2 regions of the Synechococcus sp. CC9902 genome follow, and region 2 is predicted to be linked to the other one. Evidence: predicted binding sites of a transcription regulator. Region 2 holds the regulator's gene; the other holds the start of a gene.
The links. The regulator NtcA, encoded in region 2, controls nitrogen genes in cyanobacteria. The targets are predictions, from matches to a motif close to GTANCNNNNGNTAC.
Positions count from the first base shown of each region.

Region 1: the regulator NtcA is predicted to act here: its motif matches at 2,522-2,535, upstream of SYNCC9902_RS11575 (ferredoxin--nitrite reductase).

Region 1 covers NC_007513.1:2,188,863-2,194,575, forward strand. The annotation lists gene SYNCC9902_RS11550 (molybdopterin synthase catalytic subunit) at 1-2, opposite strand, end outside; gene SYNCC9902_RS11555 (MoaD/ThiS family protein) at 1-291, opposite strand, end outside; gene moaB (molybdenum cofactor biosynthesis protein B) at 278-811, shown strand; gene cobA (uroporphyrinogen-III C-methyltransferase) at 789-1,583, opposite strand; gene SYNCC9902_RS11570 (hypothetical protein) at 1,571-2,233, opposite strand; gene SYNCC9902_RS12915 (hypothetical protein) at 2,261-2,476, shown strand; gene SYNCC9902_RS11575 (ferredoxin--nitrite reductase) at 2,731-4,272, shown strand; gene SYNCC9902_RS11580 (formate/nitrite transporter family protein) at 4,546-5,433, shown strand; gene SYNCC9902_RS11585 (HEAT repeat domain-containing protein) at 5,440-5,713, shown strand, end outside.
Region 2 covers NC_007513.1:1,978,518-1,984,230, forward strand. The annotation lists gene SYNCC9902_RS12190 (hypothetical protein) at 1-194, opposite strand, end outside; gene SYNCC9902_RS10485 (thioredoxin domain-containing protein) at 258-815, shown strand; gene thyX (FAD-dependent thymidylate synthase) at 874-1,599, shown strand; gene dcd (dCTP deaminase) at 1,655-2,248, opposite strand; gene SYNCC9902_RS10500 (cob(I)yrinic acid a,c-diamide adenosyltransferase) at 2,248-2,859, opposite strand; gene rph (ribonuclease PH) at 3,001-3,732, shown strand; gene ntcA (global nitrogen regulator NtcA) at 3,808-4,524, shown strand; gene SYNCC9902_RS10515 (DUF3084 domain-containing protein) at 4,552-5,703, shown strand; gene SYNCC9902_RS10520 (resolvase) at 5,700-5,713, shown strand, end outside.

The DNA.
Region 1 (5,713 bases), 210 kb from region 2:
ACCGGTAAAGGGTGGAAGAAAGGCCAATTCGTCACCAGCTCGGAGGGGCTGATCTGATCGAACCAACTCCTGGTTAACAGCCACACAGACAGACTCCAGAGGACCGAGCTCCAACTGATCCCACACCTGGGCTGCTGTGATTCCGGCTTCTGAGACCGGGATGCTTCGCTCCTCCCAACCAGCACGATCTCGCAATGACGCGAACAACAGCACCCGAAGCACAGAGGCCAAAACCGACTGATGCGGTTCTAGCGTCCAAATCACTTGCTGCCAGCGCGTGAGTTTGGCCATCGCACTTTTAACCATCTCCGATAGCAGAACCCTCGCGGATGATCCCAGTGGGGATTTGCTGCAGCAGCGGTTGGAGACGGCGGGCCATCGTCTCAGTGAACGCTGCCTCTGCCCCGATGACCGCTACATCATTCGAGCGGAACTCAGCCGTTGGATTGCAGACCCTGCCGTGGATGTCGTGATCACTTGTGGTGGTACTGGCCTAACGGGACGAGATGGTTCTCCCGAAGCAATTACACCCCTTTTAGACAAAACGATCGATGGTTTCGGGGAGCTCTTCCGTGTGTTGTCGTTCGAGACGATTGGCACCAGCACGTTGCAAAGCCGATGTCTTGCTGGTGTTGCCAATGGCACTTTTGTATTCGTACTTCCCGGCTCCCTTGATGCGGTCGAAACCGCCTGGACGAAACTGATTCGCTCTCAGCTCGATGAGACCACAAGGCCTTGCAATCTGGCCCAACTTCGATCTCGACTCCGGGAACCCGCAACAATGCGAGTCAAAAAGGAATCGGCATCGTGACCGCAGCAGGCTGGGGCCGACAGGCCTCAACCTGCTGATCAATCACGTCTCCCACCACCACGATCGAAGGAGACTTGAACTTCTGCTCTCGCGTCGCAACAGCCACCTCCGACAACGCAGCCTTGAGACACCGCTGGCCCTCCACGGTGCCTTGCTGAATCACGGCAACCGGAGTTGTTGGCGCAAGGCCACCCGCAATTAATTCTTCAGCGATTTTGGGCAAGTTGTGAAGCCCCATGTAAATCACAAGTCCATCACTGGCCTTCGCCAGGGCACGCCAGTCAACAGAGGGCCTGCGTTTGTCAATCTCTTCATGGCCGGTGACAAAGGTCACCGACGACCCTGATCTGCGATGGGTGACAGGAATTCCGGCATAGGCCGGGGCCGCAATCCCAGCCGTAACTCCTGGAACGACTTCAACAGGAATATTGCGTGCTGCCAAATATGCAGCCTCTTCACCGCCACGACCAAACAGAAACGGATCACCACCCTTCAAGCGCACAACGCATTCGTGTCGTTTTGCCATGTCCACAAGCACTGCATTGGTGCTGGGTTGTGGCACGGAATGATGTCCGCGTCGTTTTCCAACGAATTGGCGTTCGCAATGCGGAGGAACGAGATCAAGCACTTCCTTGGGCACTAGGGAGTCGTAAACCAAGGCATCACATCGCGTCAGCAAGCGATGGGCCTTCAGCGTGAGCAGTTCAGGATCACCAGGGCCAGCACCCACTAAATACACAGTTCCTGGCTTGGATTCGGTCACGGCAAGCATGCAAGCAAATCGAGAAGGCCCTCACGAATCGAGGAGTGTTCCAGCAGCGGTGGTGGGGCACCTACCTGACGCAACGACTCCGTCATCCGATTGGGCGCAAGTGCAAGAGGAATTGGTCGAGCATCAGCGTGCTGAGTCTGATACTCAGGCCAGCGATCGAACGAAACCAACGGAAGCGTCAAAGAGACCGACAACATCGTTAAAAAACGATCAGCGACCCCTTCTCGCAGGGGGTGGTGCACCAAAACAGAACCTGGCTCCAGTTGACGCTGAACAGAAGACGCCACCAGGCCCCACCAAAGAGGCCATGCACCAAGAAAGGGCAACATCGTGACCCTCGCGCCGTCGGTACACAAGCGCTGACGAATCGCCGGCACATCAGCTCTCGCATGGGCCCCAGGCCAAAGAAGCAACGGAAGCAAAAGAAGTGGATAATCCGGAGCCAGTGGGCACTCTTCTGCCGTGAGTGCTTGCAGTTGAACGGGTGCTGAGCGCTTGCCCTGCAGCTCGTCGACAAAAGACGACAAACACGACGGCACCACTCCACCCGCACGACCATGCACAACCATCCGAATCGCAAACTGCTGCGAAGCAGAAGAACGATTCCGTAACAACGGCCACGGATCAACTACCAGGTCCCCTGGTGTCATCAGCCTGGTATCTCCGCTGTCGAATCCATGACGCGCCGTCGCTACACCGATCGTGCTCCATTGACGAGCCAGTCGTATCGGAGCCATTCCGATAGGGACTTCGTCCAACGCAGGCGCTACCCCTCCGACGAGCCTCGAGTTCCCAGTGAGCTGGATCGAGACATTGCCGCCATGAAACGCGTCTGGCAGATGGTCCGAGCCGGAGCGATTCGGATGGTTGGCGAAATAGGACGCCAATACTGAACCAACGACAAGCTGCCTTCTACGTCTCCACGCCAGCCACAAGATGTAGCCAAAGCAACCAAAATCATGGGCAATGAAGCAAGTTGAAGGCGAAAGTCAAACGGTCTAATTCGCTACCGACTGAAAGGGATACGCACGGTTAATTGTGTGAGTCCGGCACAACAACTGATCTAGATGCTTTGCCAAATACGTAAATGAGCTTCCCGATAAGCATTCCTAATTCAAGCAATTAATCCCTCTATACGACAGATCACATGACAGCCAGCTCCCCATCCAAGCCCTATCTAGATGGCAAGAAACTGAACAAGATTGAGCAAAAAAAAGCCGATAAGGACGGCCTACTCATCGGAACCGAAATTGATCAGTTTGCTGAGCTGGGTTGGGAGAAAGTAGACGAGACAGATTTACAACTCCGACTGAAGTGGTACGGCATGTTTTGGCGCCCCAAAACGCCGGGCAAGTTCATGCTTCGACTCAGAGTTCCAAACGGTGTGTTGTCGTCTCAACAGCTAAGGGTCGTTGCATCAATTGTTGAGCGTTACGGAGAGAATGGAAGCTGCGATATCACAACACGCCAGAATCTTCAGCTCCGTGGTGTCTTGCTTGGAGATTTTCCTGAAATTCTCAAACGCTTAAAAGAAGTAGGCTTGAGTTCGATCCAGTCGGGGTTCGACAACCCTCGCAATGTCACTGGCAATCCACTAGCGGGAATCGATCCACAAGAAATTGTCGATACACGCCCATACACAACTGAACTTCAAAACTTCCTCACAAACAATTGCGCAGGAAACCCAGAATTCTCCAACCTTCCACGCAAATGGAACACCGCAGTTGCAGGCTCAAAAGATAATTTTTTACTCCATAACGACATTATTTTTCACCCCGTAGAACATAACGGCGTAATGGGATTTGGAGTTTGGATTGCTGGAATCCTCTCCTCACAACTGAATGCTTATGCACTTCCACTGAATGCTTGGGTAAAACCCGACCAGATTTGTGACATGACTGCAGCAGTCATCAAGATCTGGCGTGACAACGGTGAGCGTGACAAACGACCAAAAGGCCGATTCCGCTTGTATCTCGATGAAGTCGGACTCGATGCCTTCAGGGCAATGGTGGAAGAACGCTTTGGGCCACTGATCCCTGATCCAGGTTCTGTATTTAATACCGAGCCCCGTTCTCATTATGGAATTCATCCACAAAAACAAGAAGGTCTTTCCTTTGCAGGCTTGCACATTCCCGTTGGACGCTTAACAGCACAAGATCTACATGATTTCGCCACCGTTAGCCTGCAATATGGCAGCGGTGAAATCCGTCTTACTGAAGACCAAAATGTCATTCTTGTGGGCCTCACAAATGACACCATTGATGGCCTAAAAGAAGATCCTCTACTTCTACGCTTCCCATTAGAACCTGGCAGCATTGCAGCAGGCACGGTGTCGTGCACAGGCAGTACCTATTGCAGCTTTGCACTTACCAACACCAAGGATCAGGCTCTCAAAGCAGCCAAGGAGTTGGATGCGGAATTAAATCTTCCGGAAGAACTGAAAATTCATTGGACAGGTTGCCCAAATACATGTGGCCAGGCCTACATGGGTGCAATCGGCCTCACTGGAACCAAAGCAAAAAATAGCAATGGTGTAATGGGTGAGGGGTACACCATCACCATTGGCGGCTCACAAGGAGCCAACCCAACGCTTGGTGAGCTCCATCAAAAAGCTGTACCAGCTGAAGAAATCAAATCGGTCTTGAAAAACGTATTAATCGAACAATTCGGTGCCACCGCAAAAACTTAGGCACCAATCCAACATCCTCCGGTCTTGATCGTGGCGCTTTCTTATGAAGCCACGGCTCCACCCAAGGACTCTTCATTTTCCATCTCTTTCAACCATCAATATGGCTTTCCAAAACGATCTCTTCTCGCGTTTCGTTAACTGGCTGAGCTCCAGCGGACCAGACAAGAGCGCCATATCTCGCGGAGGCGGAAACTCAGATCTTTTTTCACGCTTTATGAACCGCATTAGCGGTTAATTAACGCGACCTTACTCAATTAATATCACCACAAATCTATGGATTACGTTCTTCCAAATGAACTTGTCGACGGCATGATTACTGCCGGCGGCAAAAAAGCAACAGTCAGCATTAAAAATTTGCTGATTCGTGGCTTCTACTCCGGCGCGATTCTTGGACTCGCTGTGATTCTTGCGCTCACAGTTGGAATCCTCACTAAATTGCCGTTTGTTGGCTCTTTACTCTTTCCTTTCGGTTTCGCCAGCATCGTGCTTTTTGGCATGGAGCTCGTCACCGGAAACTTTGCTCTACTTCCGATGGCAACTTGGGCGGGCAAGAGCACCTGGGGCGCTACTTTCCGCAATTGGACTTGGGTGTGGATTGGTAATTTTATTGGCACCGCTGTTGTGGCGCTGATCATGGCGATCAGCCTCACCAGCGGTTCGATGGATGCGGCAGCAGACAACATTGGACCTCCAATTTGGGACCTGGTTGCTCAAAAAATCGTTGCTCTCAATCAAATTAACGTTGAGAAAAAGTACGAAGCGCTGGGCAGCATGGGTTTCTTCCTCGCATTCCTCCGCGGTGTTGTTGCGAACTGGTTGGTGTGTCTTGGCGTCACCATGGCTTTGGTTAGCAAAAGCGTTCCAGGCAAACTTCTTGCCTGCTGGCTGCCGATCACGGCTTTCCAAACAATGGGAATGGAGCACATTGTGGTGAATCAGTTTTTACATACAGCTGGTCCAATTCTTGGATCTGGAGTGCCTTTTACGAAAGTAATTTTCTGGAACTTCCTTCCTGTTACCCTCGGCAATATCATTGGTGGAATGGTGTTTATTGGAATGCTCTTCTACAGCACCCATCGCACCACCATGGAAAACGTGCTTCCCACCGAGCACGATGACAAACTAGAGCGTGAACTGGCAGCCGAGCTTGGTGCCCGCTGACGAACCATGCACAGTGACGAGTCGATTCTTTGGGAACGACTCGCGCAATCAAGACGGGCTCCTGTAGAGCCTTCCTGGCTGGGGGAGATTTACTCCCCCAGCCTTTCGATTGATCTGCGTCGAGCGGTCTGCGAAAAACTAGGGATGTTCGCTGAACGAGGCTGGCCCATCATCCAACTGTTGTTGGATCAGCATGGCCTAACGCCAGATTTAGTCATGGCTGCAGGGCTCTGCCACCAACCTGAATCTCGCGATTGGCTGGTTCAACAACTCCATAACG
Region 2 (5,713 bases):
ATTGTGCACACCACCACAACAGTGAGTACCTGGATCAGCTCCAGAGACCAAAAGAGTTCTGGGGTGATGCCCCGAGCGTTGCTGAACAAGGGTTGGACAAGGTTCCAGTGATTGCCCAAGACCACGGCAACACAAAACAGCAACGTCAGGAACGGTGCCCGCACCGGCAGGCTCAGCAAACGCAACAAAGCCATGGGCTCACGCTAAGCCCGTTGCCTTGAAGTAGCTGCCAAAGTGACGTCACTTGCACACGACTGATGACCGGTAGCCCTCAGCCCATGCCGCTGGGCCGGCTTCAGCAGGTTGTCCTCGTGGTGATCGCAGTCGCACTGGCCATTGGACTTCTATTCATGCGGGGAGGAATCCAAAGTGAAACCCCGATGGAACAACTTGCCCGACGCTCGGTTGAACCGGAGGTTGCTCTCACCAACGGCAAACCAACGATGATCGAGTTCTACGCCGATTGGTGCCAAGTGTGTCGGGAGATGGCCCCAGCGATGCTGGAGCTTGAGCGATCGACGCAAAACCGTCTTGACGTTGTTTTGGTGAATGTTGATAACCCCCGTTGGCAAGACCTGGTGAATCGCTACGAAGTGAATGGGATACCGCAACTCAATTTGTTTTCGGCAGACGGCCAACCCCGCGGCAAATCGATTGGCCTACGAAAACCAGAGGAACTACAAGCCATCAGTGCAGCACTGATGAATGATCAACCGCTACCGCAACTTCGAGGCGTGGGAAGCGTCAGCAGCCTCGAAGGTGAGAACACATTTCAAGCATCGGTGGTGCAAACCGGTCCTCGAAGCCACAGCTGACTTGAGAGAGTTCGGCTCTGTCGCCATGATCAGTACACAATGACAATCTGCTAGCTCCATGGATCCCCGCTTCCGGGTCGACCTCATCGCGGCAACCCCAAATCCCCAACAGTGCGTCTACGTGGGGATGCACCAGGACTACAGCGAGGGTTTTGTTGCAGCCGACCGCGAACAATGGCCCGACGAAACCAAAGCGGGCGAAGTCTGCGTCAAGCGTCTGCTGGCTGGGGAGCGAGGCCACTACGGCCCCATGGAACATGCCCAGATCGTTTTAAACGTGGGCTGGTTTCCTCATTCAGTGATGCAACAGGCGCGGACCCACCGGGTGGGTGTGAGCTTTGATGTGCAGTCGATGCGATACACCGGCGAACGCATCTGCAGGGCTGCAGCTGGTGAACTCGACCTTGAGGAGGTGTTCTATTTGCGCCCGGTGGGGCAATACAGCAACCGCCAAGGCAAGAAATATGCATACAGCCAAGCTGAACGGGATAAAGATCTCCATCACTGCAAAATCAGCGCTGATCGATACCAAGAATTACTCGAAGCAGGCTTCGCAGAAGAACATGCACGCGGGATTCTTCCTTTCGATTATCGACAGCATTTTGTGGTGAGCTTCACGCTCAGAGCTTTCCTACATTTCATGGATCTAAGGGCCAAACTCGATGCCCAACAGGAAATCCGCGAGCTTTGTGATCTGATGTGGCCCCATCTCCAAGCCTGGACGCCAGAATTTGCCGCTTGGTATGAAAAAACAAGGCTGCACAAAGCCCGTCTCGCTCCATAAAAACAGATAAGTAGCGAAGTTAATTAATAATTTTTAGTTGAAAATTGAAGCATTATTACACCTTGGCTAAGGTGACACGTTCAGGCTGATGTTGATATTTTCCTTGACGATCGCTGTAGGTAGTAGAACAAGGCTCGCCTTCAAAAAATAGCAACTGACAGATGCCCTCATCTGCATAAATACGGCAATCAGCCCCTGAACTATTGCTGAATTCAAGGGTGAGGTGACCTTCCCAACCCGCCTCTGCAGGCGTGGTGTTCACGATAATTCCGAGCCGAGCATAAGTACTTTTTCCAAGACAAATAACTGTGATATTGGGAGGAACTTTCATCTTCTCTAAAGCCACACCGAGGCCATAGGAATGGGCCGGAAGAATGAAATAACGACCGTCTTCATCTTCATGCAACGGTGTGGGTTCAAGGTTGGCTGGATTGAACCGTTTCGGATTCATCACCGTGCCAGGTACGTGCCTAAAAATCAAAAACTCTTGCGGCGACAGCCGAAGGTCATAGCCATAGGACGAACACCCAAAACTGAGCACAGGGCTTTCGCGCTTATCGGGATCAAGGTGGCGAACCAGCCCCGACTGGAATGGCTCGAGCATGCCCTGCCCGGCTTGTTCCGTAATCCAACGATCACACTTGAGCATCAGAAACCTCGGCGTAGTTCCGTGACTTGATCAGCCATCGCCACAACATTGGAAGGGATGGCGGGCCCAGTGATGATCACATCCATCGAGCCTGGTCGTTGCTCAAGAGCTGAAAGCACTTCAGCTTCATCGATGTAGCCAAAGCCGATGGCCAGGCCAATCTCATCAAGAACGAGCTGATCAAGATCTCCAATCATGAGGTGCTGACGACAAATCGCCCAGACCGCTTGCACCGCATCACGGCAACCATCCAAGTTCGGCTCCGCTACGCAAGCGGGAACATCAGGGCGCAGCCAGACAAGTCCTCCACATAACTGCACATGGCCCGATGGGCCCTGTTGCACACCCCCCTTCAAAAACTGACTTATCAAAACGCGGCTACCGAGCCCAGCTGCTCGCACCGCCTGGCTCAGCACATTGGAAAAACTGCCGCGATAAGGAGCTGTATGCACCTGAAGCTGACCCTCTGGAGCGACTAGATGCAGGGCTGGCGGCGGCGGTTGCGTTGCATTCGGAACTGGCCTCAAACCAACTCGTTCTGTGGAACGCTGATCGCCATCGAGAGAACGAATCTCTTGGGATTGATGGCGGTCGGTCAGGCTTGCGATCATCGGCTCAGGTCACGCCGGGACAACCCGGAAGACCTTGAATGTAGCGGCGTTATGCCATTCCACAAGGCAATCGACACTACCCATGGTGGCTCAAGCGCAAAGCGGAGGGAACTGCGAGGCTGACGTCACTTCTTCTGAGCCATGAGCGATCCATCCCAGTCCCGAGCCGATGGCCGCTGCCGCAATGCTCTGCGCCCGTTTTCCGTGACTTGGGATCCAATGGGATTCGCCTTGAGTTCAGTCACTGTGAGAACCGGTCGAACAACTGTTCTCTGCAGCGTTTGCCTCGATGACAACGTGCCGCGCTGGCGTCGAGGCGAAGGGCTCGGGTGGCTCAGTGCTGAGTACCGCCTCCTACCCGGGTCAACACCGCAACGGCAAGGGCGTGAGTTGATGAAGCTGTCCGGCCGCACCCAAGAAATTCAACGTTTGATCGGGCGCAGCCTTCGGGCCGCCGTTGACATGGCACAACTGGGAGAGCGAACCTTGCTGATCGACTGCGACGTGATCCAAGCGGATGCAGGCACCCGCACAGCGGCCATCACCGGGGCCTGGCTGGCGTTGCACCGGGCCTGTAGCCGCCTCGTTTCCCAGGGGATTCTTGAGAACTCCCCTCTTCAAAGCCAAGTTGCTGCTGTCTCCGTTGGGTTAGTGGACAGCCAGGCGCTGCTAGACCTCGACTACAGCGAAGACAGTCGAGCTGAGGTCGATCTCAATGTGGTGCAAGCGGACGATGGCCGACTGCTTGAAGTTCAGGGAACCGCCGAGGGCGCGCCATTCAGCCGTGCCCAGCTGGATGCACTCCTGGACCTGGCTGAACCCGGCCTCCGACAACTGATGGAGGCTCAGCGGCAGGCCCTTGTATCTGAGTGAACACTCAATGCGTAATAACCGCTACAGGACACATCCAGGCAGATCCGTAACTTTCAAAGCAATCGCGAGCCAGTCATGAGCACCAGCACTGGTTTTACCCGCTATGCACCTCTTAGTAACGCCGTAGCGAACACTCAGCCCTCAGGTCCTCGATCGTTGATGGAGGTGATCCGTGGGCTGGAAGGTGCCAGCACGGAGATGGTGGAGCGAAATAAAACAATTTTTTTCCCGGGAGACCCGGCGGAACGCGTTTATCTGATTCGACGGGGCGCTGTGCGCCTTTCAAGGGTTTACGAATCTGGTGAAGAAATCACGGTTGCTCTCCTCAGGGAAAACAGCCTGTTCGGTGTGCTGTCTTTACTCACTGGTCAACGCTCGGATCGCTTTTATCACGCAGTCGCCTTCACCCGCGTTGAGATGGTGACGGCACCTGCCACCTCAGTGCGCAACGCGATTGAAGCGGATACGGCTGTTGGACTCAGGCTTTTACAAGGCCTCTCCAGCAGGATCCTGCAAACCGAAACGATGATCGAAACGCTCACGCATCGGGATATGTCGTCCCGGCTGGTGAGCTTTTTACTGGTGCTTTGCCGAGACTTCGGAGTGCCTGATGAACTAGGAATCACGATTGATCTTCGGCTGTCTCATCAAGCGATCGCTGAAGCCATTGGCTCAACCCGCGTAACAATCACGCGTCTGCTGGGAGACTTGCGTCAATCCGGTCTCGTACAGATTGACCGCAAGAAAATCACCGTTCTCGATCCGATCGCCTTGGCCAAACGGTTCAGCTGATCGCATCTGCAGCCGAGGGCTAATGCCATGAGTGGCTGGCTGCTGATTCTGTCCCTCCTAATCCTCGGGGGCATTCTGTCCACCCTCGGCGATCGCCTTGGCAGTCGAGTCGGTAAAGCTCGTTTGAGCTTGTTCAACATGCGACCCCGGCGCACTGCTGTGGTGATCACGGTGCTGACGGGCAGCCTGATCAGCGCCCTCTCGCTTGGCCTCATGCTTTTGGTGAGTCGGCAACTGCGGGTTGGGCTATTCGAACTCGATACCCTCCAAGCGCGACTGAAAGACAGCCGTGAGCAACTCGATGCCGCCGAACGCGAGCGCGTCGAAACCCGCAGAGCAACCGTACGGATCGAAGCAGAGCTCAAGGCAGCGGAACAACGGGCCAACACCCTTCGGCAGGAGTTGGCTCCTTTACAGAAGCAACGTCAAACCCTCGAGGCCGACAGAGATCGCCTCAGCCGCGACATCGCTGCTCGAGATCTGGATATCCAAAGAACCGAAGCCGAACTCAACACGGTGCGCAACCGCATCAAGTTGGGGGAACGAGAATTGAAGGATCTGGAACGCAATCTTGTCGCCCTTCGCCGCGGTGCTGTTGTTCTGCGCAGTGGGCAAATACTTGCAACCGCGACCGTGCGGATGGAATCACCCGATCAGGCCAAACAAGTGGTCGATCGCCTGCTGCAAGAAGCCAATTTCAATGCCTACGGCAAAGTCTTGCCAGGCCAAGCCCCTGATCAACAAATCATTCGTGTTCCTCGTAGCGACGTGAACCGCTTACAGGGAATCATCAGCAAGCCAGGAACTTGGGTGATCTCGCTGCGATCCGCCACCAACGTTCTTAGAGGAGAAACGGTGGTTTACGCCTTCCCGGAGGTTCATCCCAACCGTTTAGTCACCAAAAAAGGAGATGTGCTCGCCTCCGTCAGGCTTGACCCCAGCGAACGCAGTAATGCGGCCATTCGCACCCGACTCAATTTGTTGCTGGCCTCGGCCTACGCAGAAGCCAAACGACGAGGCTCGCTTACCGCTGGTTTGCAATTCGATGGCCAAGCCCTAGCGCAACTTGGCCAAACACTGATGGAGCGGTCGGAGCAGGGAATCACCTTGCAAGCCATCTCCACCCGCGACAGCAACAGTGCTGACCCAATCTTCGTCGCCGTGGAGTCCAACCCTTGAGCCGTCTGGT